4 regions of the Pseudorhodoplanes sp. genome follow, and region 3 is predicted to be linked to each of the others. Evidence: predicted binding sites of a transcription regulator. Region 3 holds the regulator's gene; each other region holds the start of a gene.

Region 1 (7,712 bases), on a different contig from region 3:
GAGATGGAGATCGCCTTCGCCGCGGAGCGGCCGGGGCTTATCGGTGGCAAGGTGCGGTTGCCGGAGCCGCCACGCAAGCTCACCAAGGGCGAAGCGGCGATCGTCCGGGGCCATGCCGATTCGGTCGCGCTCAAGCTCGCCTGTCACGATCCCAATGTGCATCGCAAGCTGATCCCGGGCGGCCAGCAGGCCCGCGCGGTATTCGATGCGGTGGAGCAGGCGCGGGTCGAAGCGATCGGCGCGCGCCGGATGTCGGGTGTCGCAAAAAATCTCACGGCGATGCTCGATGACAAGTTTCATCGCGGCAAGTTCGACGAGATCACCGACCGCGCCGATGCGCCGATCGAGGAAGCGGTCGCGATGATGGTGCGCGAGCGCCTGACCGGCCAGGCGCCGCCGGCGGCGGCGAAGAAGCTTGTCGATTTGTGGCGTCCGATCATCGAGAACAAGGCCGGGCGCGGGCTCGACCGTCTGGAATATCTGATCGAGGATCAGGCGCGCTTCGGCGACGCGATCCACGATCTGCTGGACTCGCTCGACATGGGTGAGGATCGCAACCGAGATTCCGAGGAAGACGACGACACCGAGCAGAGCGAGGACGACCGCAGCCAGAACGAGGACGGCGAGGAGGGCGAGGCGTCGGACTCCGAAGACATGCAGCGCATGTCGGTCGAACAGGCCGAAGCGTCCGCCGAAGATGCCCAGGAGGCCGCCGCCGAGGCCACCGACGCGCCGAGTTCGGACATGTCCGACGACGCCGACATGGGCGATTCCGAAACCCCGTCGGAGCCGTGGCGTCCGCGCGGCGGCCACAACGAGCATCGCGGGCCGGAATACGGCGCTTTCGTTTCGAAATTCGACGAAGAGATCGAGGCCGAGGATCTGTGCGAGCCGGACGAACTGGACCGCTTGCGCAGCTATCTCGACAAGCAATTGTCGCATCTGCAAGGCGTGGTCGCGCGCCTCGCCAACCGCCTGCAACGCCGCCTGATGGCGCAACAGAACCGCGCCTGGGAGTTCGACCTCGAAGAGGGCATGCTCGATCCGGCGCGGCTGTCGCGCATCATCGTCGATCCGATGCATCCGCTGTCGTTCAAGCGCGAGAAGGACACCAATTTCCGCGACACGGTGGTCACGCTGCTGCTCGACAATTCCGGCTCGATGCGCGGACGGCCGATCACGGTCGCCGCCACCTGCGCCGATATTCTCGCGCGCACATTGGAGCGCTGCGGGGTCAAGGTCGAGATCCTGGGATTCACCACGCGCGCCTGGAAGGGCGGGCAGTCGCGCGAAGCGTGGCTTGCGGCCGGCAAGCCGGCCAATCCCGGCCGGCTCAACGATCTGCGCCACATCATCTACAAGGCGGCCGACGCACCGTGGCGACGCGCGCGCAAGAATCTCGGCTTGATGATGCGCGAGGGGCTGCTGAAGGAGAATATCGACGGCGAAGCGCTGAACTGGGCCTATCAACGGCTGATGGCGCGTCCCGAACAGCGCCGGATCCTGATGATGATCTCGGACGGTGCACCGGTCGACGATTCAACGCTGTCGGTGAATGCGGGCAACTACCTCGAGCGGCACCTGCGCTGGGTGATCGAGGAAATCGAGACCCGCTCGCCGGTCGAGCTGATCGCGATCGGGATCGGTCATGACGTGACGCGTTATTATCGCCGCGCGGTGACCATCGTCGATGCGGAGGAGCTTGGCGGCGCGATGACCGAGAAGCTTGCCGAATTGTTCGACGATGATGCCAGTGCAGTAGCGGCTGCCGTTCGGCGCGTTCCGCGGCGGCTGCATTCGTGATGGATCGCAGCCGGGTTTGCGGTGCGCTGATCGCAGCGAGCCTTCTGCTATGCGGATGGTCGGCCTCGGCGCAGCGTTTGCCGTCTCCGCCTGCAACGCCGCCCACCAAGTTCGAGATCCAGGCCAAGCCGATCGAGGCGTTCGACCCGCGCGAGCCGCAACGCCGTCAATTCGGAAACCTGATCTTTCGCGGCGGGCTGGAGTTGTCGTCGTCGCATAAGCAGTTCGGCGGGCTCTCGGGCATTCGGGTGTCCGACAACGGCAACTTTCTCGCCGTGACCGACAAGGCCGACTGGATCCGTGGGCGCATTGTCTATCGCGGCGATGCGCCGGTCGGGATTGCCGGTGCCGAAATTGCGCCGATGCTCTACGCCGATGGCCGGCCGATCACCGCGCGGGGCTGGTACGACACCGAGGCGCTCACCGAGGACGGCGGTTTTGTCTATGTGTCGATCGAGCGCGTGCACCGCATTCTGAAGTTCGACTACGGCAAGCGCGGCTTGATGGCGCGGGCGACACTCGTGCCGGTGCCGTCCGAATTCGCGAAGCTTCCAAGCAACAAGGGCGTCGAGTGTCTTGTGGTCGCGCCGAAGGGAACGCCGATCGCGGGCGCGCTGATCGCCATTTCGGAGCGCGGTCTGGATGCGGCCAAGAACATCCGGGCCTTTCTGATCGGCGGACCTAAGCCAGGTCTTTTCTCGGTGAAGCCGAGCGATGACTTCGACGTCGTCGATTGTGCGCTGGCGCCGAATTCCGATCTCTTGATCCTCGAACGGCATTTTTCGTGGCGGCGCGGCGTGGCGATGCGGTTGCGTCGCGTTGCCTTGTCCGAGGTCGTACCGGGCGCCGTGCTGGAAGGGACGGTTCTGATTTCGTCCGACATGGGTTTTCAGATCGACAATATGGAAGGCCTCAGCGTGCATCGCTCCGCGAGCGGCGAGACGGTGCTGACGCTGGTGTCGGACGACAATTTCTCGATCATCCAGCGGACGATCTTGCTGCAATTCACGCTGCTCGATCGGTGAAGCGACGGCTGAGCCGCAGGCTCTCTATCGTCATGGCGGCATCCGCCCCGAACGGCACCAGCCTCGACGCCTTGTGCGGAAACTAAAACGTCAATGGCCGGGACGAGCCCGGCCACGATCACCAAACCAGACGGGAGGCGAAAATCAGCTCGCGTCAGCGAGCTTCTTTTCGAGCTGGCGCTTGAAGTCGAGCGCCTTGGGCGACAGCTCGACATCCTTGGCCTTGGCCAGGAAGCCGTCGAGACCGCCACGATGATCGACCGTGCGGAGCGCATTGGCGGAAACGCGCAGCCGGATCGACTGCTCAAGCGTTTCCGAAGCCAACGTGACGTTGACAAGGTTCGGCAAGAACCGCCGCTTGGTCTTGCGGTTCGAGTGGCTCACCTTGTGACCGGTCTGGAACGCCTTGCCGGTGAGGTCGCACTTGCGCGACATGATTGAAAATCCCGAATATGACCAGGGGCGCCGCGCGGGGCGCAGGCCGTGATTGCGTTTTCGCGTTAAGACGCGGTCCTATAAAGACGCCAGGCAGGGAGGTCAAGGCTCGTGTCAGGCGGCTGCCGACCCGGCAAGACCACAGAAACGGCATAATGGTGCCGAATCGCTTAGGTTTATAGGCGTTGATCGTGGCGGCACGATCGGATGGCCAGAGTTCCAACCGAAGAGCCCGACCGGGCTCCGCGAGGACCAGGTGCAGTTTCTGTCAAAGACCGGTATCTGCGCGGCATTGGGCGCGCTGTTCCTCGGCCTTGCCTCGGCTCCGGATGTCCACGCCCAGGCGCGCCTCGATGCGCGCTACACGGCCTCGCTGGCCGGGATCAAGCTGGGCGAGGGGTCCTGGCTGGTCGACGTCCGGGAAGACCGCTTTTCCGCCGAAGCGAAAGGTTCGACCGCCGGGCTGGCGAGCTTTTTCAGCTCCGGGCGTGGCACGACGGCGTCCCGCGGAGCCATCAAGAACGGGCAGCTCGCGCCGGCGAACTACGCCCTCTCGATCAAATGGGGAAAGAAATTCGAAGACCTGCGGATGAAGATTGCCGATGGGGCGGTCAAGGACCTCACCATCGAGCCGCCCATGGTCGAACACCCCGACCGTATTCGCGTGACTGAGGCGCATCGCCGCAATGTGCTCGACCCGATGACCGGTTCGCTACTGCGGGTGCAGGGGAAGGGCGACCTGATGGCGCCGGAGGTCTGCAAGCAGCACGCCCCGATCTTCGACGGCCGCATGCGCTACGATCTCACGCTGGCCTACAAGCGGATCGAGCAGGTTGAAACCAACGGGTATTCGGGACCGGCCCTGGTTTGCGCGATCTATTTCGCGCCACTGGCGGGGTATGTCCCGAACCGCAGCGCGGTCAAATATCTGATCGACCAGCGCGATATGGAAACCTGGCTGGTGCCGATCGCCGGCACGCGGGTGCTGGTCCCATACAGGGTGGTGATCCCGACGCCGCTTGGGCAAGGGATCCTGCAGGCGACGCAACTCGCGGTGTCGCCGCTGCCGAGCCGGGCCAGCGCGAAAACCGATTAGGTGCTTTTGGGCCCGTTAGATCGCATCGGACCAATTGCGTCGCTTGCAATATCCCCGCTGTTCTCCACATTCCCGCTGAGGCCCGGTTGACTCTTTGGCTTGGCTCTGGACTCGCCGACGTTAGCCGCTGGACGCATCGGTCGGCTCTGATTTCATCGATTTTTACCCGATATAGGGGGTTCTCTAGGAATAGCTCTACATCTCGCGGTGAACGGATGGGAACACGCCTGAGTCAGCGATTCGGCCGTGTTTCGTTCCAGACTCGTTCCATACTTTAACCGGCGGCGCCAAAAATCACGGACAGTGTTGCGTTGTGAGACAGTCCGGGTGACAAGCTGGCGCGTTTGCTGACTGAAGCACCGGTCTCGCGCCTCGTTGGCCCGGCCCGCCGCCCTCGTGAGACCTCGGTTGTCGGAAACTTGATGCCCATTTCATTTTCGCCTGGCGTTCGAAGCGACGCTCGCATGCGCGGCGCCGGTGTCACCGCCGTGCTCGGCCCGACCAATACCGGCAAGACCCATCTGGCCATCGAGCGGATGCTCGCGCATTCGTCCGGCCTGATCGGGCTGCCGCTTCGCCTGCTTGCGCGCGAGGTCTACAACAAGGTTGCAGACCGTGTCGGCGCGGATTCGGTTGCGCTGATTACCGGCGAGGAGAAGATCAAGCCCGCCAATCCGCGCTTCTGGGTTTCGACCGTCGAGGCGATGCCGCGCGATCTCGATCCGGCTTTCGTGGCGATTGACGAAATCCAGCTCGCGGCGGATTTCGAACGCGGGCATGTCTTCACCGATCGCATCCTGAACCGGCGCGGGCGCGAGGAAACACTGATTCTCGGGGCCGCCACGATCCGGCCGATGATCGAGCGGCTGCTTCCCGGCGCCAATATCGTGTCTCGGCCGCGCCTGTCGCAACTGACATTTGCCGGCGACCGCAAGATGACACGGCTGCCGAGCCGATCGGCGATCGTCGCGTTCTCGGCCGACGAGGTTTATGCGATCGCCGAACTGGTGCGGCGTCAGCGAGGCGGCGCAGCGGTGGTTCTGGGAGCCTTGTCCCCACGGACCCGAAATGCACAGGTTGCGCTCTATCAGTCGGGTGATGTCGATTACCTCATCGCCACCGACGCAATCGGTATGGGGCTTAATCTCGACGTGGATCACGTCGCCTTCGCCTCCGACCGGAAGTTCGACGGCTATCAGTTCCGCAACCTTGCGCCGGCTGAACTCGCGCAGATCGCCGGCCGCGCCGGCCGCGCCACGCGCGATGGTACTTTCGGCACCACCGGCCGTTGCGCTCCGTTTGACGACGAATTGGTCCAGCGGCTGGAAAGTCACTCGTTCGAGCCTCTGAAGCTCTTGCAATGGCGCAACTCCGATCTCGATTTTTCTTCGATCGGCGCCCTGCAAGCTTCACTTTCCGAGATTCCTGCCGAACAGGGCCTCACCCGCGCGCCGCTCGCCGAGGATGTTCTGGTGCTGGAACATGCAGCGCGTGATGCAGAAATCCGGGCCCTGACCAAGACGCGGGACGCAGTCGAGCGTTTGTGGGAAGCCTGCCAGGTTCCGGACTACCGGAAGATCGCTCCGGCAAACCACGCCGAACTTGTCACCACCCTCTATGGATTTCTGATGAGGGAGGGTAAAATCCCGGATGACTGGTTTGCCCGCCAGGTCGCGCAGGCAGACCACCCCGAAGGCGACATCGACTCTCTCTCCAACCGGATCGCGCATGTTCGAACCTGGACATTCGTTGCCAACAGGCAAGATTGGCTTGCCGATCCAGAACACTGGCAGGGCGTCACGCGCGCGGTCGAGGACAAGTTGTCGGATGCGCTTCACCAGCGCCTTACCGCCCGCTTTGTCGATCGCCGTACCAGCGTGTTGATGCGGCGACTGCGCGAGAACACCACATTGGAAAGTGAAATTTCAAAGACCGGCGAAGTCACCGTCGAAGGCCATCTGCTCGGACGGCTTGAGGGCTTTCGTTTTGCTGCGGACCCGTCCGCAGGCGGATCCGAAGCGAAGGCCTTGCACGCCGCCGCACAGAAGGCACTCGCCGGCGAGATCGACGCACGGGCGGCAAAGCTGGCTCAGGCGCCGGACGAGCAATTCGTTCTGACCTCGGACGGCACGATCCGCTGGACGGGTGACACGGTCGGCAAGCTGGTGGCTGGCGAAGAGGTGTTGCGGCCACGCGTCCGTATCCTCGCTGACGAGCAACTGACCGGCGCCGCGCGCGAGCAGGTGCAGGCGAGGCTCGATCTGTGGATCAAGGCGCATATCGAAAAGCTGCTCGGTCCGCTGTCGGCGCTTGCCGCGGCCGAGGACGTCACCGGCATCGCGCGCGGTGTGGCCTATCGGCTGATCGAGGACCTCGGCGTGCTGGAGCGCCAGAAGGTTGCTGACGATGTGAAGGGTCTGGATCAGAACTCCCGTGCGGCCCTGAGGAAATACGGACTGCGCTTCGGTGCCTATCACCTCTACGTGCCGCCGCTCCTGAAGCCCGCTCCGCGCGGGTTGGCGACCCTGCTCTACGCGATCAAGAACGATTCCGGCGACATGCGCGGTCTCGACGAGGTTCAGCAACTGGCATCGAGTGGGCGCACCTCGATTCCGGCCAACAAGGATGTTCCGAAGAATCTGTACCGGGTCGCCGGTTACCGGGTCGCGGGCGAGCGCGCCGTGCGCGTCGATATCCTCGAGCGTCTTGCCGATCTGATCCGGCCCGCGCTGGCCTGGCGCAACAATTCGCCGGGCATCAAACCGCAGGGCGCGCTGGATGGCACCGGCTTCACCGTGACCGTCGGCATGACGTCGCTGGTCGGTTCGTCCGGAGAGGATTTCGCCTCGATCCTGCGCTCGCTCGGTTACCGCATGGAGCGCCGGCCGAAGCCGCCGGAGCCGGTTTCCCAGCCTGAGGTGGTTGCCGCGGAAAGCGCGCCGCAACCGGCCGAAGCGGATGCCGCTGACAGCACCGAGAACCCCGCCGTTCAAATCGCAAACGACAATACGCCGCTTGCTCCGGCTGACGCGGCCGCCGATCGCGTAGCCGAGCCTGAGCCGGACAGCCCGGACACGGTTGCGGAATCCCCGCCGGCAGAAGATTCGCAGACCATCGCAGATGCATCGGCAGACGCGGCACCGGCAAACGCGCCGGACTGCGTGTCTTCTGGCGATGAAGCGTCGGACGAAGGGCAGCCATCTTCCGACGATGAACAGGTCGTCGGCGCGGCGGCAGAGACCGGAAGTGGTGAGGCGGCGTCCGATGCCGCCGGCGCCGACAGCCAGACTGCACCGGCCGAGCCCGAACTGATTGAAGTGTGGCGACCGGGTCGTTTCGAAAGCCGCGAGAAG
Region 2 (7,712 bases), on a different contig from region 3:
GTATCGAGCAGCAGATCGGCCATGCCGATGATGCCGTTGAGCGGCGTGCGGATTTCGTGACTCGCCATCGCCAGGAAGCGCGACTTCGCACGGTTCGCGGCCTCCGACAGGTCGCGCGCTTCCGCCAGCGCGTGTTCCGACATCACTCGGTCTGTAACGTCGCGGCCGACGCTCTGGATTTCAGTTTCACCATTCGCGCCGCGGACGGCGCCTTCGCGCCAGGCGATCCAGCGCGGGCCGGTGGTCGTGTCGATCTGCTGATCGAAGACGCGGCTGCCGTTCGGCAAGGTCGCGGCATCGCCCTGTTCGAGGACGGCGAAGGAGAAATCCGAGCCAAGCAGCGCATCGGCGGTCTTGCCCGCGAGCTGGCAGACGGCTTCGTTGGCGAAGGTGACCGTGCCGTGCGCATTACGGCGCACGATCAGGTCGCCCTGCATGTCGAGGAACGACAGGGCGCGCTGCTCCGCCTCCTGCAATGTCCAGATCCGGTCGGACAGGTTTTCGTTGCGCTGTTCAAGCGCAAGCGCACGGCTGCGCCACACGCGGTTGCGATAGATCAGAAACGCCGCGAAGGTGCAGACGAAGGCGAACAGCGCCGCAAGCCCGATGGCGAACAGGGCCGGATTGTAGGTCGATGTCCCGGTCGTGGTGGATGCGAGAAGCCCAAGCCCGATCCAGACACCCGCCATCAGGAAGAACGCCATCCGCGCGAAGCTGAACAGAATCGAACGCACTCCGCCTTCCGGCCTGGAAATCGAAAGCATGCCTGACGTCCCGTATCGGCCGTCCGCACATGACGGAACGGCTCCTTGCCCTTGCGACGAAAGGTGACGGAAGGCGGTTGCGATTGGATTGATGCCGGGGTGTCCGACAGCTTTCGCTTGCGCGGAGCGTTAGCGGCGGCTTGCGCTATTGCAGACAATTTTAGCGATCGGCGGCAGGTGCGTTACGCGGCGCGCCGCATCTCGTCGGTGAGTGCGCGATAGGACAGAGCCTCCGCCAGATGGATGCGGCCAACATGCGCAGCGCCGTCGAGATCGGCGAGCGTGCGCGCCACCCTCAGCACCCGGTGATAGCCGCGTGCCGACAGCCGCATCGCGTCAGACGCATCGCGGAGAAGAGCAAGACCGTTCTTGTCCGGCTGCGCCACCTGCTCCAGCACGCTGCCGGAGACCTGCGCATTGGTTCGGATCTGCGGCAGGCCAAGCGCCGCATAACGCTCCGCTTGGATGTCGCGGACGCGCGCCACACGTGCAGCAACCTGCGCCGAGCCTTCAGTGGGCGGCGGCAGGATCAGGTCGGCGGCGGTGACCGCCGGAATCTCGATATGCAGGTCGATACGGTCGAGCAGCGGACCGGACAGTTTCCCTTGGTAATCGGCGGCGCAGCGCACATTCATGCCGCGCTTGCAGATATAGCCCGGGTCGCTGGCATGTCCGCAGCGGCAGGGATTCATCGCCGCGACCAGCATGAATCGCGCCGGATAGGTGATGCGATGGTTGGCGCGCGCGATCGAGACTTCGCCCGTCTCGAGCGGCTGGCGCAGCGAGTCGATCGCCTGCCCGGAAAATTCGGCGAACTCGTCGAGAAACAGCACGCCGTTATGCGCGAGCGAGACTTCGCCCGGCCGCGCCCGCAGGCCGCCGCCGACCAGCGCCGGCATCGATGCGGAATGATGCGGCGAACGGAACGGGCGACGGTTGGTGAGCGAGCCGCCCTCGATCTCGCCCGCGACCGACGCGACCATCGAGATTTCGAGCAATTCCTCCGGCGTGAGCGGCGGCAGGATCGACGGCAGCCGGGCCGCCAGCATTGACTTGCCGGCGCCGGGCGGTCCGACGAGCAGCAGATTATGTCCACCGGCAGCGGCGACTTCGAGCGCGCGCTTGCCGCTCTCCTGTCCCTTGATGTCGGCGAGGTCGAGCAGCGTGGCCTCGGTTTCGCGGATCTGCGGTTGCGGGCGCGTGAGCACCTGCGTGCCCTTGAAATGATTGGCAAGCTGGATCAGCGATGCGGCGGCAACGATCTCCATTTCCGGGCTGGCCCAGGCGGCTTCCGCACCGCAAGCTTTCGGACAGATCAATCCTTCGCCGCGGGCATTGGCGCCGATCGCCGCCGGCAGGACGCCAGCGACCGGCGCGATGGAGCCGTCGAGCCCGAGTTCGCCCAGCACGGTGAAGCCCGCGACCGCGTCGTGAGGGATCGCGCCGATCGCAGCCATCAGGCCGAGCGCGATCGGCAGATCGTAATGGCTACCTTCCTTGGGCAGATCGGCCGGCGCGAGATTGACGGTGATGCGGCGCGCCGGCAGCGCCAGCCCCGACGCGATCAGCGCGGAGCGCACACGCTCGCGGGCTTCGGACACCGCCTTGTCGGCGAGCCCGACCACGCTGAAGGCCGGCAGGCCGGGCGCGACCTGGACCTGCACATCGACCGCGCGGGCCTCGATCCCCTGAAACGCAACCGTGGAAACCCGCTGAACCATCACCCAAGCCGCCCGCTTGCAGTCTACGCGTTCAAGTAGATTGTGGATGAAGTCTAGCGTATCCGGATATTTTTCACAAGAACATTTGCAGAACAAAACGACTCACGCTAGCTTTTCCTCAACAGGGATGGAGTTGCGAGATGGTCGACCTGAAAACCTTGCAGATGGAGCTTGCCTTCGCCCGCCGTGCCCGCCGCGAAGCGCAACTGGCCGGATCCGACATCGAACGTCTGATCGAGCGCATGCAGGCGGGACGCACGCTGCAGCAGATCGAGCTGGAAGAGGCGGTCGCGGACGACGACTTCGCTGCGATCGAAGAGTTTCGCCAGGCAGCCTGACGTTTAGTCGGGCTTCGCCGCTTCGGGATTGCTCTCTGCAGCCGCAGTCCGTGTGCGCAGCTCTCCGACCAGCGCATCGAGGCTTTGCGCGAACTGCGCCAGCTCGAAATTCTGCGGGTCGTCGTGCTTGTTGCGGATGCCCTCGTCCAGCACCGAGTGGAAGGCGGGGATCATCCAGAAGCCGGCGCGGCGGCTTGCCACCGTGTAGACGAGCGCAAGCGATTCATATTGTGCCGGGGTGAAGCCGGGCGTGGGCGCAAGAAAATCGTTGCGGCTGCCATAGCCCTTGAGTGCGCGGCGCGGCTGGATCAGCTCGACATGCAGGAACAGCCCCTTCAATGAGGGCCCGAAATTCTTCGCGGCTTCGAACTTGGTCGCGCGCCATGGCACGTTGAAGTCATGCGCGAGATAGATCCTGCCACCGCGATTGATGAACACATGCGCGCGCTCGATGTCGTTGGAACAGGCATAGCGGGCGAGATTGTTGATCTTGGGATTGTCGTCGATCGAGACCGGCCAGGGTTGGGTGCGATAGTTCGGCGTCGAGGTGTCGTGGAAAACGATATAGGTCGCGGAACGCGCCAGCGGATCGTTGTCATGCGCGTGCGACACCGGCTGTGCGAGCGTATCGATCACGGTCTGGCTGGCGCCGCGGTCGCGCAACAGACCCGCCAGCGCATCGCGTGACGGCAGGTCGGTGTCGCCGCCGACGCGCTTCTCCAGCGCCGCAGGCAGGGTCTCCATCGCTGCGCCGAGCCGGCCGACCGGTTCGAGCGGGTTCAGCAGGCAGCGGGCCTGTTCGGCGGGCGTCCCAGCAAACGACTGGGTTTGGTGATCGAATTTGCAGAAGCCCGCGATCTGCCGCTCGGTCAGCACGACCGGCGGGCGTTTGGCGAAACTGCATTTTCCGCCCGACGGAAATTCGATCTCGAATGCCCGGGATGGCGAGGTCAGCGCCATCGCACAGGTCACGAGAGCCAATGAAAGTCTGTTCAAAGCCATGAAGCCGCTGTCGCGTGTCGTTCGCTTCACGCTAACGCAGGCCCGGTCGCGAACACAATCGGGCAAAGGGTATCAGCCTTGCGGCGGTGTGCCGCCCGTGTCCGATCGGTCACGGCGGCTCATGCCTTGCGCTTCGTCTCGATCGCATCCCAGACCATCGCCGCTATGTCCGGTCCGCCGATATTGCGGATCGCGCGGATGCCGGTTGGCGAGGTGACGTTGATCTCGGTCAGGAAGCCGTCGATCACGTCGATGCCGACGAAGATCAGCCCGCGCTCCTTCAGGGCGGGTCCGAGCCGGCGGCAGATCTCGTGCTCGCGCTCGGTGAGTTCGGTATCCTTCGGCGATCCGCCGCGCACCATGTTGGAGCGAAGGTCGTCCGGCGCCGGCACCCGGTTCACGGCGCCGGCATATTTGCCGTCGACCAGGATGATGCGCTTGTCGCCTTTCTTCACCTCGGGAAGAAACCGCTGCACCATCCATTGCTCGCGGAAGGTGGTCGCGAACAGGTCGTAGAGCGAGCCGAAATTGAGATCGTCGCGTGTGAGCCGGAACACGGCGGCGCCGCCGTTGCCGTAAAGCGGCTTCATGACGATGTCGCCATGCTGTTCGCGGAACGCCTTGATCTCGGCCAGGTCGCGGGTGATCAGGGTCGGCGGCATCAGGTCCGCAAACTCCATGACGAAGATTTTTTCCGGCGCGTTGCGCACATGCGCCGGATCGTTGACCACAAGCGTCTTCGGATGCACCCGCTCGAGCATATGCGTGGTGGTGATATAGGCCATGTCAAAGGGCGGGTCCTGCCGCAGCAGGATCACGTCGAAGTCGGTCAGTTCGGTGCGCTTGCCGTCGCCCAGGGTGACGTGGTTGCCGATCTCGTCGCGCACCTCCAGCGGCTGCACCGTCGCGAACACCCGGTCGCCGCTCTGGGCGAGCTTGTCGGGCGTATAATAGGATAGCGTGTGGCCGCGCGCCTTCGCCTCCAGCAGCAGCGCGAAGGTGGAATCCCCGCGGATATTGATCCGCTCGATGGGGTCCATCTGGACGGCGATATTCAGTGGCATGCTCTTGACCCAGCTTTCTTATTTCAGGTGCAAACGCGTGGTTAATAACTCGCTGCGATGATCCGGCGACGAGTTTTTCCGAACCACCCGGATGTTCCCCGTGGCATTCCCGAGATTGACGATCGCGGTCAAGCTTTACGCCATTTTCGCGTTGGTCGCGACCGTGGCCGTCGCGCTCGCGGTTATTGCGCGGCAGATCGGAAGCGGTGCGCCGGTCGCCGACACGCATAGCCTCGCCTGGCCGCTCGGCGCCATGGCCGTGCTGCTCCTGCTGCTCGCGGCGTCCGGTGCGGCGGTGGTGGGGCGCACCTGCGCCCGGCTGTTCGCGATCACGCGCGTGACCGGGCAACTTGCGGACGGGCAAATCGACGTGGCAATCCCGCATCGCGGACGGCGCGACGAAATCGGCGCACTGGCCGCGTCGATCGCGGTGTTCCAGTCCGCCATGCGGACCAACAAGGACCTGAACCAGACCGTGCGTGAGGATGCCGATGCGCGCAGGCAGCGGCAGGATCAGATCGCGGCCGAGATCGCGGCGTTCTCCGCGGATGTCGAGGTGACGCTGCGCGAGCTGATGAAGATGTCCGGGCGCGCCAAGAAGGCTGCGACCGAGCTGGCGCAGGCGGTCGATATCACCGTCGACCGGACCGGCCGCGCCACCCAATCGTCCGAGGAATCCAACACCAATGTGCGCGACATCGCGTCCGCCGCCGACGAGCTTGCGATGTCGGTGCTCGAGATCGAGCGGCAGGTGTCACAATCGAACGATATCGCGATGAAGGCCGTGGCCGAAGCCGGCGCGACCAATGACACGGTCAAGGAACTGAGCGAGGCCGCCGGCCGGATCGGCGACGTGATCCGGCTGATCAACGACATTGCCGAGCAGACCAATCTGCTGGCGCTCAATGCCACCATTGAGGCGGCGCGCGCCGGCGATGCAGGCCGTGGCTTCGCGGTGGTGGCGGGCGAGGTCAAGGCGCTGGCCGGCCAGACCGCGAGGGCCACGGACGAGATCGGAGCGCAGATCGCGGGAATGCAGCAGGCCACCAACCGGTCGATCGCGGCGATCAGCGCGATCAAGACCACGATCCGCGAGATCGGCGATATTTCAAGTGCAATTGCCGCGGCGGTGACCGAGCAGGGCGCGGCGACGCAGGAGATCGCGCGCAGTGTCGAGACGGCGTCGCGCCGGGCGGCCGAAACCACCGATCAGATCGGCAGGGTGACGGAAGCCACCGAAATCAGCCGCGTGCATTCCGAAGCCGCGCACGATGTCTCGGACCGGCTGGACCGGCTGGCCTCGCAGATGCGCAATCAGATCGAGCAATTCGTCGAGCGCATCAAGGCGGCTTGAACTGCCCCAGCGCTGCGGCACCGCCGGGCCGGTCACTCCGTCTCGAACGCGCCCGTGATATGCCGCGGCAGGGATCGCGGCGCGACCAGCACCGCATCGAACCGCATATCGCAAGTCGCATCGTCCGGATGATCGGCCAGCCAGGCGCTGGCGGCCGATGCGATGCGGCGCTTCTGGCGTTCGGTGACCGACCAGGCGGCATCGTCGAGCCGCGCGCGCGCCTTCACTTCGACGAAGATCAGAAGCGGGCCGCGCTTTGCCACGATATCGATCTCGCCTGCGGGAGAGCGAAAGCGCCGCGCGACGATGCGAAATCCTTTTGCGATCAGGAGCGCCGCCGCGCGGTTCTCGGCCGATAGTCCGAGCTTGAACGCAACCTGCCGCTCCGGCGCGGGCGGAGGTTTGTCCGCTTTTGTCTTACGGGGCGGCATCGCTCCGTTCCTTCGCAAGCTCGAGCGCGCGTTGATAGACGTCGCGGCGCGGCAATCCGGTCGCGGCGACAATCTCGCCGACCGCGTCCTTCACTGACACGCGCGACAGCGCCGCGCGAATGAGCGCGTCGACGTCGTTTGCATCCGGGGCCGCTGCTTCACCGGGCGGCGCGATCACGATGACGAATTCGCCGCGCGTTTCGGCATCGCCGGCATAGTGCTCTGCAAGCTCGGGCAGCGGCGCGCGCCGCACCTCTTCATGCAGCTTCGTGAGTTCCCGGCAGATCGCGGCTTCGCGCGCGCCGACCCCGGCGGCGAGATCGGACAAGGTCGCGGCAATCCGCGAGCCGCCTTCAAACAACACGATGCTTGCGGGAATACGCGACAATTCGGCGATCCGGTCCCGCCGCTGCATGGTCTTCGCGGGCAGGAATCCCTCGAACAGAAAACGGTCGGTCGGCAACCCGGAGGCCACCAGAGCGGTCAGCACCGATGAGGCGCCGGGCAGTGCGGTCACGGCAAGGCCGTGCTCGTGCGCTTCGCGAACGAGCTTGTAACCGGGGTCGGAAATCGCCGGCGTGCCCGCATCGGAGATCAACGCAATTGCGGCGCCCTCGGCGATGCGCTTCAGCAATGCCGGGCGCACCGCGGCCGCGTTGTGATCGTGATAGGCCGTGGTCGCGCTCGCGATGCCGTAATGCTCCAGCAGCTTGCGGCTGACACGGGTGTCCTCGCAGGCGATCAGGTCGGCTGCGGCCAGCGTCTGCAGCGCGCGCCAGGTGATGTCGCCAAGGTTCCCGATGGGTGTGGCGACCAGGTACAAACCGGGACTGAGCGCCGGCGCCGGGTAATGCGTGCCCCCGATATGAAATCCACGCCGGGGTTGCGTCATGGCAACACCATGTCAAACACTGCCTCGACCATGACGCCTGCCCGGTTAAACATCCTGTCACAATATGCCAGATTGCGCCGGTAGGCGCCTCGTCCAGCCGCGCGTCTCGCTCCTGAATCTGGCTGGGTCCGGGTCGATGCGAAACT
Region 3 (7,712 bases):
TCGATCATCTCGCGGGTCGAGAAAATCTCCTGGTCGCCATGGCTCCAGCCGAGCCGGACCAGATAGTTGCGCAGCGCCTCCGGCAGATAGCCCAGCGCCCGATAGGCATCGACGCCGAGCGCGCCGTGGCGTTTGGAGAGTTTCGATCCGTCCGGTCCATGGATCAGCGGGATATGCGCCATGACCGGCACCGGCCAGTCGAGCGCTTCATAGATCTGCTTCTGGCGCGCGGCATTGGTCAGGTGATCGTCGCCGCGGATGATGTGGGTGACCCCCATGTCGTGATCGTCGACCACGACCGCGAGCATGTAGGTCGGATTGCCGTCGGAGCGCAGCAGCACGAGATCGTCGAGATCCTGGTTCTGCCAGACCACACGGCCCTGGACCTGATCCTCGATCACGGTCTCGCCGGTCAGCGGCGCCTTCAGCCGGATCACCGGTTTCGCGCCGGGGGGCGCTTCGGACGGATCGCGGTCGCGCCAGCGCCCGTCATAAAGCCGCGCCCGGCCGGCGGCGCGGGCCGCTTCCCGCATCTGCGTGAGCTCCTCGGGGGTCGCATAGCAGCGATAGGCCTTGCCGGACGCCAGCAATTGTTCGGCGACCTCGCGGTGACGCGCGGCGCGGGCGAACTGGTGAACCGCGTCGCCGTCCCAGGTGATGCCGAGCCAGGTCAGCCCGTCGAGGATCGCATCGATCGCGGCATCGGTGGAGCGCTCGCGGTCGGTATCCTCGATTCGCAGCAGCATCTTGCCGCCCTGGCCATGCGCATACAGCCAGTTGAACAGCGCCGTGCGGGCGCCGCCAATATGCAGAAAGCCGGTCGGGGAGGGTGCGAAGCGGGTAACGACGGTCATCCGGGGGGCGTATCGGTTTCGGTTCGGCCCATCTATCATGGTGCGCGAACATTCGGAAACAGCGCTTGGCGGCTTATTGCGGCAAGGACGGGGCAGGGTTACCTGAAACTTCCGCAGCTTGGCTCAAACACACGAATTTGGCAGACAGGCGCCGGCGAACCGGTATCGCCGGCGAGAGAGGCAAAATGGCCGCAGACGACACGTCGACTTTGGAAGCGGGGCGCGATTTCATCCGCGACATCGTGCAGGCCGATCTCGATTCGGGACGGCACAAAAGCGTCGTGACCCGGTTTCCGCCGGAGCCGAACGGCTACCTGCATATCGGCCACGCCAAATCGATCGGCCTGAATTTCGGCATCGCGCAGGAATTCGGCGGGCGCTGCCACCTGCGTTTCGACGACACCAATCCGGTCAAGGAGGAGCAGGAATATATCGATGCCATCAAGGAGGACGTGCGCTGGCTTGGCTATGACTGGGGGCCGCACCTTTTTTACGCGTCGGACAATTTCGAGCAGCTCTACGAATGGGCCGAACTCCTGATCAGGGAGGGCAAGGCCTATGTCGACGACCAGTCGCCTGACGAAATGCGGGCGACCCGCGGCACCCTGACCGAGCCGGGCAAGAACTCGCCGTTCCGCGACCGCTCGGTGGAGGAGAATCTCGACCTGTTCCGGCGCATGCGGGCCGGCGAATTCCCAAACGGTGCGCGCGTGCTGCGGGCGAAGATCGACATGGCCTCCGGCAACATCAATCTGCGCGATCCGGTGCTCTACCGGATCCTGCATGCGCATCATCCGCGCACCGGCGACGCCTGGAAGATCTATCCGAGCTACGATTATGCGCATGGTCAGTCGGATGCGATCGAGCATGTCACGCATTCGATCTGCACGCTCGAATTCGAGGATCACCGGCCGCTCTATGACTGGTGCATCGAGAACCTGCCGGTGCCGTCGCGGCCGCGCCAGTACGAGTTCGCACGGCTCAACCTGAGTTACACCGTCTTGTCCAAGCGAGTGCTGAACCGGCTCGTGCAGGACAACCACGTGTCCGGCTGGGACGATCCGCGGATGCCCACGCTTGCGGGATTGCGCCGGCGCGGCGTACCGCCCGCAGCCTTGCGCGATTTCGTCAAGCGCATCGGCGTCGCCAAGGCCAACAGCGTGGTCGACATTGCGATGCTCGATTTCTCGATCCGCGAGGCGCTGAACAAGACTGCGCTTCGGCGCATGGCGGTGTTGCGGCCGCTCAAGGTTGTGATCGAGAATTACCCCGAGGGGCAGAGCGAAGAACTCGATGCCGTGAACCATCCCGACGATGACAACGCCGGCACCCGCAAGATCCGCTTCGGCCGCGAGATCTATATCGAGCAGGACGATTTCATGGAGGACCCGCCGAAGAAGTTCTTCCGGCTATCTCCCGGCAAGGAAGTGCGATTGCGCTACGCCTATTTCGTCACCTGCCGCGAGGTGGTGAAGGATGCGGCCGGCAACATCGTCGAGCTGCGCTGCACCTACGATCCGGAAACCAAGGGCGGCAACGCCCCGGACGGCCGCAAGGTCAAGGCGACCATCCACTGGGTCTCGGCACAGGATGCGGTCTCGGCCGAAATCCGGCTCTACAATCCGCTTTTCACCAACCCCGCGCCGGATGCCGCCAACTTTGCCGGCGAACTGAATCCCAACTCGCTGGAGATTCTGGCTGACGCAAAGGTCGAGCCGGCGGCGATCGCGGATCAGACCGGCGAGCCGGCGCAGTTCGAGCGGCAGGGTTATTTCGTGCGCGACCGCGACTCCACGTCCGGCCGCCCGGTCTTCAGCCGGACCATCGGGCTGCGGGACACCTGGGCCAAGGTTTCGGCGGTTAGTTGATCGCTTTCGCAAAGGACGCCGGCTGATGTAGCCTCAACCCCCGGTCGAGTGCCGGGGGCGGGGGCTCATGGCTGGCGAGAGCGATCCGAAAGGTCGCGAGCGGGCGGAGGCGCGCAAGGGCGCGCGGGCCGGCACGTGGCCGCTTGGAGGACGCACCCGCGATGGATCGTCCGGCTGGCCCGATGCCCTGTCCCCTTTGTTGCAGGGCGCCGGCGCGCGCATGGGCAGCTGGATCGCCCATGACACCGCGCCGGGACGCCTCATTCCCTGGCTGCCCATCGCCTTCGGCTTCGGCGTCGTCCTCTATTTCGCCGCGGATCGCGAGCCGTTTCTGTGGGCCGGCATCGCACTCACGGCCGCGGCGATACTTCTATGCATCGCGGCCCGCGCCCGACCGATCGCGTTTCCGGTCGCTGTGGCTGCCGCCGCGATCGCATTCGGCTTCACGCTCGCAGCCTGGAAGACCGCTCGCATCGCCCATCCGATCCTCGCGGCGCCCGCATTCAATGTGACGCTGTCGGGCTTTGTCGAATCCAGAGAGGAACGCGAGCGAAGCGATCGTATCGTGATTGCCGTCCATGCCATGAGCGGTGCGCGCCCCGACATCAAGCTGGAACGCGTTCGCGTGTCTGTGCGCAAGGGCATGGCGCCGCCGGTGGCCTCCTTCGTCGAATTGCGCGCAAGACTCAATCCTCCGCTCTCGCCGCTGCGGCCGGGCGGCTACGACTTCGCGCGCGATTACTATTTCCAGCGGCTCGGCGCGACGGGTTTCGTGCTCGGCGCGATCAAACAGGTGACGCCGCCCGAACCGCCCGGAATGCGGCTGCGCTATGCCGCTGCCATCGGGTCGCTTAGGGATGCGATCGACGCGCGCATCCGCGCGGTCATTCCGGGCGACAACGGCGCGATCGCCTCGGCGCTGATCACCGGAAAACGCGATGCGATATCGTCGTCGGTCAACGAGGCCATGTACGTCTCGAGCCTCGCGCATGTGCTGTCGATCTCCGGCTATCACATGGCCGTGGTTGCCGGCATCGCCTTCTTCACGTTCCGCGCCGGCCTCGCGTTCTTCCCTTCGATTGCCAGCCGTTACCCAATCAAGAAATGGGCGGCGCTGGCGGCTCTGTGCATGGCGGCATTCTATCTGCTGCTGTCCGGTGCCGAAGTCGCGACCCAGCGCGCCTTCATCATGACGGCAATCGTGTTGATCGGCGTGATCTTCGACCGGCCGGCCCTGACGCTTCGTACGATCTGCGTCGCCGCCTTGGTGCTGCTCGCGATCTCGCCGGAGGCAATTGTCCATCCGAGTTTCCAGATGTCGTTTGCGGCCACGCTCGCGCTGATCGCGGTGTACGAGCGCGGACTGCCAATCATGTCGGCCGAGCCGGGCACGCCCTTTGCGGCCCGGATGGCGTTATGGGGCGGACGGGAGATCGCGGCGCTCGTCATTGCGTCGCTTGTCGCGGGGTCTGCGACGACACTGTTCGCCGCCTATCACTTTCACAGACTGGCGCCTTATGGCGTGCTGGCAAATCTCTTCGCGATGCCGGCGGTGTCGATCTGGGTGATGCCGGCTGGCATTCTCGGCCTGATCGCACTGCCGTTCGGCTTCGACCGGCCATTCTGGTGGCTGATGGGCGAGGGCATCGAGTGGATGATCGTTGTCGCAACCTGGGTTGCCAGTCTGCCCGGCGCCGTCGGACGGATCCCGGCTTTCGGCGTTGGCACCCTGCTGATCGGCGCTGCCGGGCTGGTGGTGATGTGCCTGTTGCGATCGCCGCTGCGGTGGACCGGCGCGGCGATGGTCGCGCTTTGTATCGTGTTTGCCTGGAGGGCACCGCGACCGGACATCCTTGTGTCGGCCGACGCAAGCATGGTGGCGGTCCGCGATGCCGGCGGAGTCTTGCGGGTCATGGCCAGCCGCCGCGACGGATTCGTCCTGCGTGAGTGGCTTGCCGCCGATGGCGATGCCAGAACCGACAAGGACGAGTCGCTGGCGGAGGGCATTCGCTGCGACCTGGCGGGATGCGTTGCACGGCTGGCCGACGGCCGCGCCGTCGCGCTGTCGCTCAGCGCGGAGGCGCTGATGGAGGATTGCACTTCGGCGGTTTTTGTCGTGACCGCGCGCAACGCTCCGCCGGTTTGCGCCGCGTTGCTGATCGACCGCACTCGCGCGCGCGCTCATGGTGCGGCCGCGGCCCGCTGGGATGGCGGCATGTTCGTGCAGGAGAGCACGCGGCCGCCAACCTACGACCGGCCTTGGGCCCGCGCTCCTGCGGCAGTGGCTACGATCCCCGCACGCCCGGCCCCGCCGCGCGACGCGACACCGCGGCCGGCCGATCTGGAAGCCGACGACGGTCCGTCAGTAACGCCGGAATAGTCCCACCAGTTTGCCCTGAATCCGGACGCGGGTCGGCGGCAGGATACGGACTTCATACGACGTGTTAGCCGGTTCAAGTGCGATGGAAGCGCCGCGCCTGCGAAACCGTTTGAGGGTCGCTTCCTCATCGTCGATCAGGGCCACGACGATGTCGCCGGTATCGGCGGCCTCGGACTTGCGGATCAGCACCGTATCGCCGTCGAGAATGCCGGCATCGACCATCGAATCGCCGCGCACTTCGAGCGCGAAGTGATCGCCCGAGGTGAGCAGGTCCGGCGGCACATTGATGGTGTGGCTTTTGGTCTGGATCGCCTCGATCGGCGTGCCCGCCGCGATTCGGCCCATCATCGGCACCGCGACGGGGCGGCCGCCATCGTCTTCCGACGCGGTTCGCACCCGGCCGAGATTGCCCTCGATCACGCTCGGGGTGAAACCACGGCGGGGCGTGCTGCCCTGGTTGACCGAATCCGGCAGCTTGATCACCTCGATCGCGCGCGCGCGGTTCGGCAGGCGCCGGATGAAACCGCGCTCCTCCAGCGCCGTGATCAGCCGGTGGATGCCGGATTTGGACCGCAGGTCGAGGGCGTCCTTCATCTCGTCGAAGGACGGCGGAACGCCGGCTTCCTTCAGACGCTCGTTTATGAATCGCAGAAGCTCGAACTGCTTGCGGGTCAGCATTCAGGTGTCTCCCGGACAGCGTCAGGATCGTGGAACAATCCCAAGAGATACGAAACAAATCATGAACGAACACTATATGTTCGATATGTGTTCCGCAACCCCTTAATTTGACGTGAAGAAAGCGGGAGATGCCTAAAGGGGAAGCTTCAGGATAACACAGGGTGAACCGGCGGGCGCGGGCGATGCATGCGGTTCGCGGATCACGAGGCAATCGGCATCGGCCAGAATGCGGGTCATCGACGAATCCTGGGTCGGGAACGGAGTGGCCACCAGCGCGCCGCGCGACGACCGCGACAGGCGGGCTCGCAGGTAATCGGCACGCTCGTCGTTCTCGGGCAGGTCGCAGCCGAGCAGGCCATGGTCGAGGGGGATCGAGACGTCGGTTCGGCCGGTCAGGGTGCGCAGCAGCGGCACCAGAAACAGCACCGCGCAGACGAAGGCCGAGACCGGATTGCCCGGCAGGCCCAGCACATGAATCGGGCCGAGCCGGCCATGCATCAGCGGACGCCCCGGCCGCATCGCAATCTTCCAGAACGACAGGTCCATGCCTTCCTGCTTCAGGGCCTGCTGCACCAGGTCATAGTCGCCGACCGAAGCGCCCCCCATGGTGACGAGCACGTCGGCCCGCCGCATCCGCGCATCTTGGATCGCTGCAACGGTATCGGCCACGGTGTCGCGGGCGATGCCGAGGTCGCTGACATCGGCGCCTTCCTGGCGGGCCAGCGCGGCAACCGAATAGCCGTTCGAATAGACGATCTGACCCGGGCCGGGTTGGCGTCCGGGTAGCACCAGCTCGTCACCGGTGGCGAGCAAGGCGACGCGCGGCTTGCGGTGAACCGGTAGGATCGGGTGGTTCATCGCCGCCGCAAGCCCGAGATCGCGGCCGCTCAGGACGCGGCCGCGCGTGAGCAAGGTCTCCCCCTGCTTGAAATCCAGTCCGGCGGCGCGGATATGGCGGCCCTTCCGCGGCACCTCGGTGACGATGACGTTGTCGCCGTCGCGGCGGGTGTCTTCCTGCACCACGATGGTGTCGGCGCCGGCGGGCAACTCGCCGCCGGTGAAAATCCGCGCCGCCTGTCCCGGTCTCACCTCGCCAGTGAACGGCCGTCCGGCCGCGACCTCGCCGATGACTTTCAGATCGGTCGGCGCGCTGGTGATGTCCTCGGAACGGACCGCATAGCCATCCATCGCCGACACATCGACCGGCGGCTGGGTCCTGAGTGAGCGGACATCGTCAGCGAGGACGCGGCCATGCGCTTCGGTGATCGGCACGCGTTCGCTCGGCAGCGCACTCGCTTGCGCCAGCACGCGCTGCAAGGCGTCGGCAACGGGCAGGAGCGCCATATTCACGTCGCCCGGTAGGGACCGGATTTGCCGCCGGTCTTTTCCACCAGATGCACGCCTTCGATGCGCATGCCGCGCTCGGCGGCCTTGACCATGTCGTAGATGGTCAGGCACGCGACCGACACCGCGGTTAGCGCTTCCATTTCCACGCCGGTCGGTCCGGTCACCTTCACGCTGGCGCGCACGGCAATGCCGGGCAGCGCTGGGTCGGGCGTGAGGTCGACGCTCACCTGCGACAGTGCGAGTGGATGGCAGAGCGGGATCAGTTCGTGCGTGCGCTTGGCGGCCATGATGCCGGCGATGCGCGCGGTGCCGAGCACGTCGCCCTTCTTGGCATTGCCCGACATCACGAGGTCGAGCGTGGCCTTGCTCATCACCACGCGGCCTTCCGCGACGGCGACACGCTCGGTCGCCGCCTTGTCGGAGACGTCGACCATATGCGCTTCGCCGGATGGCCCGAGATGGGTGAGCACCTTGTCGGACATGGCTTAGCCCGCCGCCGCGCGGGGCTGGGGCCGAGCAAGCAGCGAACGCGTTGCCTCGGCCACATCGTTCGCGCGCATCAGGCTCTCACCGATCAGGAATGTG
Region 4 (7,712 bases), on a different contig from region 3:
GCGCGCCGCCGGCCCTTCGCCGATGATCAGGTCGAGCTGGAAATCCTCCATCGCCGGATAAAGGATTTCCTCGACCTGCGGATTGAGCCGGTGAATCTCGTCGATGAAGAGGACGTCGCGCTCTTCGAGATTGGTCAGGAGCGCGGCGAGATCGCCGGCCTTCGAGATAACCGGTCCGGATGTGGCGCGAAAGTTCACGCCCAATTCCCGCGCGACGATCTGCGCCAGCGTGGTCTTGCCGAGACCGGGAGGGCCTACGAACAGCACATGGTCGAGGGCCTCGCCCCGCGCCCGCGCCGCCTTGATGAAGACTTCGAGATTGGCGCGCGCCTTTTCCTGCCCGATGAACTCACCGAGCTTCTGCGGACGCAGCGAGGCTTCGGCGAGATCGTCCTCGCTGCGCTCCGGCGTGAGGAGGCGGGTCGCGCTCACTTCTTGCCCCGCCAGTATTTGTTCGGCAGCAATTCGGAGATCGACATCACCGATGGCTCCGGTCCGTTCGGCACGATCACCCGCGCTTTCGGATCGTAATCGTGGATCAGTTCGCGGCAGGAGCCGCAGGGCGACACCACCTTGATGGTCTGGTCCTCCTCATGCGGACGCGGATGTCGCACTGCGACGATGGTGTCGATGCCGTTGTCGCCGGCTTCGGTGATCGAGCGGCCGATCGCGATCGCCTCGGCGCAGACCGCCATCCGTCCGAGATAGGCGTCGATATTAACCCCGGTGATGATGCGGCCGTCGCGCGTGCGCATTGCGGCGCCGACCTCCTGCCACTCATTGCGATAGCGCGTCTTGATCGCCTCGCTCGCGGCAGCGATCAGGTCCCTGTCTTCCTTGCTCAAACTCGACACGCCAGCACCTTGAATCCCTGCACCCTACTTCGACAATTCCTTCAGCCCGAGGCGGATGAGTTTCGCGGTATCCGCGCCCTCGCCCGCTTCGCGCGAGGCCGCCGCAATCGCCGCCGCCGCCTGCGGCTGACCATAGCCGAGATTGATCAAGGCCGAGACAGCATCGCGGGTCGGCCCCGGCGCGCGGCCCTCATCCATGTCCGCCGACAGCCGCACTACCGCCGGATCCAGATCGGTGAAGGCCGGCGTCTTGTCCTTCAGTTCGGTGACGATGCGCTCAGCCACTTTCGCGCCGACGCCCGGCGTCCGTGAAATCGCGCCCTTGTCGCGCAGGGTGATGGCATTCGCAAGCTCGGCCGGTTTCAGCGTCGACAGCACCGCCAGCGCCACCTTCGCCCCGACCCCCTGCACGGTCTGCAGCAGCCGGAACCATTCCCGTTCCAGATCGCTGGCAAATCCAAACAGACGGATCTGGTCCTCGCGGACATGGGTCTCGATCGACAGCGTGGCAGGCTCGCCCGTAGCCGGCAGCGATTGCAGCGTGCGCGCGGAGCAATGCACCTGATAGCCGACGCCATGAACGTCGACGATCACGTAATCTTCACCGTATGAATCGATAACGCCTTTGAGTTTGCCAATCATGCCGGGATCGGGTGCGAATCGTACTCCCGCATTAGAGCATGATTTCCTAAAAGCCCTCTCAGGATGGTTTCATGCCCGATTTTCTCGCCCTTTTCAAAGAGCCGTGGTCGAAGCTCGATGCCGATACGGCCGCCATCCTGGCTCGGATCTATACCAATGCCGCCGACGAGGCGCCGATCTTCACCCGCACGCCCGAGGGAGCGCGCGATCTGATCAACCGGTTCCTGCCATTCTACGTCTCCGCCGGCGCGCCTGCGATCCCGCATATCGCGGAGCGGCGCATACCGGCGGCGAGCGGCGATATCCGCGTCCGGCTCTACGATTCCGGCGCACCCGCTCCGGGCCCCGCCACCGTGTTCCTGCATGGCGGCGGCTTCGTGACCTGCGATATCGACATCTATGACGGCGTATCACGCCAGCTTGCGAAGCGATCCGGCATGCGGGTGGTCAGCGTCGATTATGCGCTGGCGCCGGAGCATCCGTTCCCGGTCCCGCTGAACGACTGCATCGCCGCGATCCGCTGGGTCGCATCGCATGGCGGCGAATGGGGCATCGACCCCACCCGCATCACTATCGCCGGCGACTCGGCCGGCGCCAATCTGGCGCTCGCCGCAACCATCGCGCTGCGCGACGCGGGCCAATCCCCCATTCGCGGCACCGCCTGCATGTACGGCTGCTATGCGCCCGACCTGAACACGGCGTCCGAGCAGGCCTATGGCGGCGGGCCGTACCTGATCTCCGCCCCGGAAATGGCGTGGTACTGGAATCACTACCTGTCTAAGCCCGCCGACCGGACAAATCCGCTGGCTGCGCCACTCCACGCCGACCTGCGCGGACTTCCGCCGCTGTTCATCACAGCCAGCGAATTCGATCCGCTGCGCAACGATTCCGAAATGCTGGTCGACAAATTGAGGGCGGCCGGTGCGTCTCATGAATTCCGCCTCTGGCTCGGAACGATCCACGCCTCGGTCAACCTGATGGGCTGGATCGCCGCGATGGGACCGCGGGTCGATGAAGTGGGTGCGTTTTTAAGGCGGGTCACGGAAAAAATCTGAACCATTCGCATATCTTGGCGTTACGTCGTCCTTGCCGCGAACGGACCAGATGATCACCAAGAAACGAGATTTGCGCACCGGACGCTCGGTCTGGGAGGGGCGCGACGCCGCCAAGGTGCGCCACAGCCGGCTGCGAAAGCCGGTCACCACCGATGTGCTGGTCGTTGGCGCAGGCATCACCGGCGCGATGATCGCCGATGCCTTGGCGGAGGCCGGGCTCGCCGTGACGATCGTCGATCGGCGGGACGATCCGGTCAAAGGATCGACCGTCGCATCGACCGCGCTGGTACAATACGAAATCGACACGCCGCTTTCGAAGCTCTCGCGCAAGATCGGCAAGGTCGATGCAATGCGCGCCTGGCGGCGTTCACGTCTTGCCGTCGACGCCGTCGCGGCGCGCCTGGCCGATTTGCAATTGCCGGATGTGGTCCGCCGCGACAGCCTCTATCTCGCCGGCAACGAACTCGACGCCGAGGGGCTCGCGCGCGAGCAGGCGGCGCGCCGTGCGATCGGACTGCCGGATCGGCTGCTTTCCCGCAAGGAGCTGAAAGCGCGCTTCGGAATTTCACGCGCCGCGGCGCTGCTGGGCTACGACAATCTCGTCATCGACCCGCGCAAGGCGGCGCATGCAATGCTGGCGTCAGCGGTCAGCAATGGCGCGCGCGTTTTTGCACCCGTCTGCATCGACGATATCGAATGCCATGCGCGCAGCGTGACGGCGCAGACCGACACCGGTCACGTTATCCGTTGCCGCTATCTCGTCATGGCGACCGGATACGAGGTCCCAAAGAGCGTGCCGGCGAACGGCCACAAGATCATTTCCACTTACGCCATCGCGACCGTGAAACAGCCGAAACGGCTGTGGCCCGAGCAATGCATGATCTGGGAAGCTTCCGATCCCTATCTGTATCTGCGCACGACGCCGGAAGGACGCATCATCTGCGGCGGCGAGGACGAAGACTTCGTCGACGAGGAGAGGCGCGACAAGCTGCTCGCGCGCAAGACCGGTACGCTTCAAGCGAAGCTCGGCAAGCTGATCCCCGGTGTCTCGACCAGGATCGATTTCGCCTGGGCCGGCTCGTTCGGGCAAACCGATACCGGACTGCCGCTAATCGGTGAGGTCCCGGACATGCCGCACTGCTTTGCCGCCCTGGGCTATGGCGGCAACGGCATTACCTATTCGCGGATCGCGGCCGATGTCATTACCGGCGCGGTGACCGGCCGCCCGGATTGCGACGCGGACCTCTACGGCTTCAAGAAGAAGAAAAAGCGCTGACGCATCAGCCGGCGGCGATCCTCAGCATCGCGCTCTGGCGATGGTGCGCGTGCGTCACCGCAATCGCGAGAGCGTCGGCGGCATCTTCGGTCCGCGGGTCGGCCTTCGGCAACAGCACCCCGATCATCATGCGGATCTGCGTCTTCTCGGCGTGCCCCGCGCCGACGACGGTCTTCTTCACCAGGTTCGGCGCGTATTCGGCAACCTGCAGCCCGGCCCGCGCCGGAACCAGCATGGCGATGCCGCGCGCCTGCCCGAGTTTCAGCGTCGACGCACCGTCGCGATTGACGAAAGTGGACTCGACCGCCGCCTCGTCGGGCGTGAATTCCTCGATCACGCGCACCAGCCCGTCGTGAATCGCGACCAGTCGCGCCGCAAGCGTGGCGCGTTCCTTCGTCTCGACCGACCCGCAGGCGACGAACAGCAGGCGGTTGCCCTCGCAGGCGATCAGCCCCCAGCCGGTGCGGCGAAGGCCGGGATCGATACCGAGAATGCGAATCGGGCGCTGCATGCCGGAACAGACATAGCACGGGATGCATGCAAGGCCCGCGCTGCGATGCATCGCTGAAGCCGCCCCCGGCTGGTATGGCTGGGCGCAGCCGGAACCTGCAGTGACAGATTTCTCAACGACAGCCGCGGGGCTTATCGCCGATCCGCGTTTTCCAGCCGCACTTGCCGTCGCCCTGGTCGCGGGGCTGGTGCGCGGCTTTTCCGGATTCGGCTCGGCGCTGATCTATGTGCCGCTGATGGCCGCCATCTATGAACCGCGGATCGCCGCGCTCACGCTGCTGATCGTGGATTTCGTGGCCAGCGCCCCGTTCACATTGCCGCTGACACGGCGCTGCAACTGGCGTGAGGTCGCGCCGGTATCGCTGGCGGCGGTCTGCACCATCCCGCTGGGTGTGGCGGCACTCGAATATCTCGATCCCACGATCCTGCGCTGGTTCATCGCGATCCTGGTGATCGCGCTGCTCGCCGCACTGATCTCCGGCTGGCGCTATCGCAATGCGCCGACATGGCCCGCCTCCGTCGGCGTCGGCCTGTTTGCCGGCCTCGGCGCGGGCGCGGCCCAGATCGCCGGCCCAGCCGCCATCGTCTACTGGCTCGGCGGGCCGAACTCGGCGGCGATAATCCGCGCCAACCTGATGGTGTATTTCGCGATTCTAGCGATCGTGTCCGCCATCGCCTATTACAGCCGCGGCCTGTTCACCGCCGACGTACTGGCGCTGTCGCTGCTGCTCGGACCGATCTTCATCGTGGCGATGGCCGCGGGCGCCTACCTGTTCCGCGGCGCATCGGACCATGCCTATCGCCGCGTGGCCTACGCAATCATCGCGCTGTCGGCTGTGGTGAGCCTGCCGCTGTTCGACGAATTGTTCCGCTAGCGACCTACGCCGGCGGGGTGTCGCGCCTGAAGTCGGCGCGCTCCAGAAGGTGCGACGCGGCAAGGCCGAACACCAGTCCCCAGAACGGAGCCCCGATGAGGAAGATCGGAACATCTGCCACCGTCACGACGAAGCAGATCAGCGCGCCGAAGCTGAATTTGTCCCGGAACGAAACCTGGAACGACGTCTGCAGCACGCGCAACATCGCAAGGCCCGCAAGCGTCGCGATGTACGCCGGTGGCGCGGCCAGCATCAACCGGGTGTAGAATGGCGCCATCAGCCCAAACACCAAAGCCAGCAATCCGATAAAGATCGCTGCCGTATATTGCCGTGGCTTCTCGCCCGAGCTGGCGAGGATCGCGTTGACCGGTCCCGTCAGGCAGGTCGACACCGCACCCATGAATGCAGCGATCAGCGATCCCACACCGCAGGCAGCCGTGATGGCGTTGATCGGCGGCTTGTGGCCGGTCGCCGTGAGAATCGCGATGCCCTGGCCGTTCTGCACGGCCAGCACGGTGATCGCCAACGGCACCACCAATTCGACCATCGCCTGCCATGAGAATTGCGGGGCATACAGATTGGGCTTCGCAAATTCGAACAGCGTGCCGGCCGGAGGATTGAAGGAGCCGAGCAGCCAGATCACCACGGCGCCGACGACCAACGCGACGATCAGCGGCGGCGCAATGCGCGCGATCCGCGGCGCGGCGGATAGCGCGAAAAACGTCGCCGACATCGACAACGCGATCCAGAACCCATCGCCGCGGAAGGCGTGAACCAGATCGATGCCAAATCTGAGAAAAACGCCCGCCACCATCGCCATCACGATCGGCATCGGGATCGCGTCCATGACCCGACGAACCAGGCCGGTCAGACCCAGCACCAGCATCAGCAGACCGGTCGCAAGGAACGCGCCGATGACCTCGGGGAAGGTCAGATGGGTGAGCGCCGGCCCGACCAGCACCGTGCCGGGAATGGTCCAGAAGAACGCCAGCGGCTGCCGGTAAAGCAGCGAAAAGGCGATGGTGATGAGGCCGTTCAGGAAAAACGAAGCGAAGATCCACGAGGCCAGATCGGATTCCGACAGACCGCCGCGGGCTCCGACCGACAGGACGATCGCCACCGGCGCCGAGGCCGCGAACAGGAAAGCAACGACCGCATTGCCGGCATAGACGGCGCCGAAATCCGACCAGGGCCGGCGCGGCAGCGGCAGAACCGGCTTTTCGAGTGGCATTGACTTCAGACGCCCGGAACGCTCGCGAGAGTGGTCACCTGCGGAACTCCGCAAGACGCATCACTATCGCAGGACACGGCCATCCCGGTCACGCTGCGTCGCAACATTCGGCTCGGCGCGGACCCACGGTCACGCGCTCATCTTCGCCATGAGCTGTTCGGACACTTCGAAATTGGCGTAGACATTCTGCACGTCGTCGCTTTCTTCCAGCACCTCGATCATGCGCAGCAGCTTTTCACCCTGCTCGTCATCGACCGAAAGCGTGTTCTGCGGCTTCCAGATCAGCCCGGACTTGCGTGGCTCCCCGAATTTCGCCTCCAGCGCTTTCAGGACCTCGTTCAGCGAGTCCTGTGCGGTGTAGATTTCGTGCCCGTTCTCGCTCGAGACCACATCCTCGGCACCGGCCTCGATCGCCGCTTCCAGCATGTCGTCGGCACTTGCAACCTTGGCGTCGAATTCGACCACGCCGACATGGTCGAACATGAAGGAGACCGCACCGGTTTCCGCCATGTTGCCGCCGTTCTTGGTGAAGGCCGCGCGAACGTCGCCCGCGGTGCGGTTTCTGTTGTCGGTCAGCACCTCGACGATCAGGGCGACGCCGCCGGGCCCGTAGCCCTCATAGCGAACTTCGTCATAACTTTCCGAATCGCCGCCCTGGCTCTTCTTGATGGCGCGCTCGATATTGTCTTTCGGCATGTTCTCGGCACGGGCGGCGATGATCGCGGCGCGCAGGCGCGGATTAAAGTTCGGGTCCGGCATACCCATCTTCGCGGCCACCGTGATTTCGCGGCCGAGCTTGGAGAACAGCTTGGAGCGCATTTTATCCTGGCGCCCCTTGCGGTGCATGATGTTCTTGAATTGGGAATGACCTGCCATGGACCAAATACCGCAAATCGGTTGACGCGGCGCGGTTATAGGACGGGCGGTGCGGTCCGCTCAACCCTTTTGCCGCAAACGCGAATGGGTCGCCGCGGGCACGCGCAAAGTCGCCACCTTCGTCTGCATGCCGCCGGGACGGATCATGCGTCAGGGCTGGTCGCGCCCATCCGCTTCGCGTCCGAGCCAGGCATCGTTCTCCATGACCACCCGGCAGGGCTCGGACGCCTTGTATTTCTGAGCGCAGGCTGCGAGCGCCGCCTTGCGCGCCCCTTCCAGGCTGGGAGCGCCGAATTGGGTGAAGTGGTGTTTGCCGTCCGGCGTCTGGACCATGACCTTGTAGGTCGGCGCCGCGACATAGCGGTCGACGAAGCCGCGTTGCCGGCTCTCGAG

What was found. Region 3 encodes LexA, which represses DNA repair genes until DNA is damaged. Its sites were predicted from a motif close to TGTTCNNNNTGTGTTCNG; they were not measured.
Region 1: a site for LexA is predicted at 4,612-4,629, ahead of AC5I5I_RS01680 (helicase-related protein). Genes of this name have one in related genera too.
Region 2: a site for LexA is predicted at 2,563-2,580, ahead of AC5I5I_RS11720 (YifB family Mg chelatase-like AAA ATPase). Genes of this name have one in related genera too.
Region 4: a site for LexA is predicted at 4,341-4,358, ahead of ruvC (crossover junction endodeoxyribonuclease RuvC). Genes of this name have one in related genera too.

What each region holds. Positions count from the first base shown of each region.
Region 1 covers NZ_JCABZI010000001.1:329,068-336,779, reverse strand. The annotation lists gene cobT (cobaltochelatase subunit CobT) at 1-1,803, shown strand, start outside; gene AC5I5I_RS01695 (esterase-like activity of phytase family protein) at 1,803-2,828, shown strand; gene rpmB (50S ribosomal protein L28) at 2,973-3,263, opposite strand; gene AC5I5I_RS01685 (DUF3108 domain-containing protein) at 3,520-4,359, shown strand; gene AC5I5I_RS01680 (helicase-related protein) at 4,782-7,712, shown strand, end outside.
Region 2 covers NZ_JCABZI010000009.1:51,079-58,790, reverse strand. The annotation lists gene AC5I5I_RS11725 (response regulator) at 1-764, opposite strand, end outside; gene AC5I5I_RS11720 (YifB family Mg chelatase-like AAA ATPase) at 947-2,485, opposite strand; gene AC5I5I_RS11715 (hypothetical protein) at 2,626-2,823, shown strand; gene AC5I5I_RS11710 (peptidoglycan recognition protein family protein) at 2,827-3,825, opposite strand; gene gshB (glutathione synthase) at 3,945-4,889, opposite strand; gene AC5I5I_RS11700 (methyl-accepting chemotaxis protein) at 4,990-6,243, shown strand; gene AC5I5I_RS11695 (YraN family protein) at 6,276-6,674, opposite strand; gene rsmI (16S rRNA (cytidine(1402)-2'-O)-methyltransferase) at 6,661-7,566, opposite strand.
Region 3 covers NZ_JCABZI010000004.1:33,596-41,307, forward strand. The annotation lists gene gltX (glutamate--tRNA ligase) at 1-854, opposite strand, end outside; gene AC5I5I_RS06800 (glutamine--tRNA ligase/YqeY domain fusion protein) at 1,040-2,722, shown strand; gene AC5I5I_RS06805 (ComEC/Rec2 family competence protein) at 2,790-5,102, shown strand; gene lexA (transcriptional repressor LexA) at 5,085-5,780, opposite strand; gene AC5I5I_RS06815 (molybdopterin molybdotransferase MoeA) at 5,913-7,124, opposite strand; gene moaC (cyclic pyranopterin monophosphate synthase MoaC) at 7,127-7,609, opposite strand; gene trpC (indole-3-glycerol phosphate synthase TrpC) at 7,613-7,712, opposite strand, start outside.
Region 4 covers NZ_JCABZI010000005.1:390,064-397,775, forward strand. The annotation lists gene ruvB (Holliday junction branch migration DNA helicase RuvB) at 1-432, opposite strand, end outside; gene AC5I5I_RS09025 (cytidine deaminase) at 429-845, opposite strand; gene ruvA (Holliday junction branch migration protein RuvA) at 879-1,496, opposite strand; gene AC5I5I_RS09035 (alpha/beta hydrolase) at 1,568-2,551, shown strand; gene AC5I5I_RS09040 (NAD(P)/FAD-dependent oxidoreductase) at 2,601-3,827, shown strand; gene ruvC (crossover junction endodeoxyribonuclease RuvC) at 3,832-4,338, opposite strand; gene AC5I5I_RS09050 (sulfite exporter TauE/SafE family protein) at 4,439-5,212, shown strand; gene AC5I5I_RS09055 (benzoate/H(+) symporter BenE family transporter) at 5,217-6,443, opposite strand; gene AC5I5I_RS09060 (YebC/PmpR family DNA-binding transcriptional regulator) at 6,573-7,319, opposite strand; gene AC5I5I_RS09065 (dienelactone hydrolase family protein) at 7,470-7,712, opposite strand, start outside.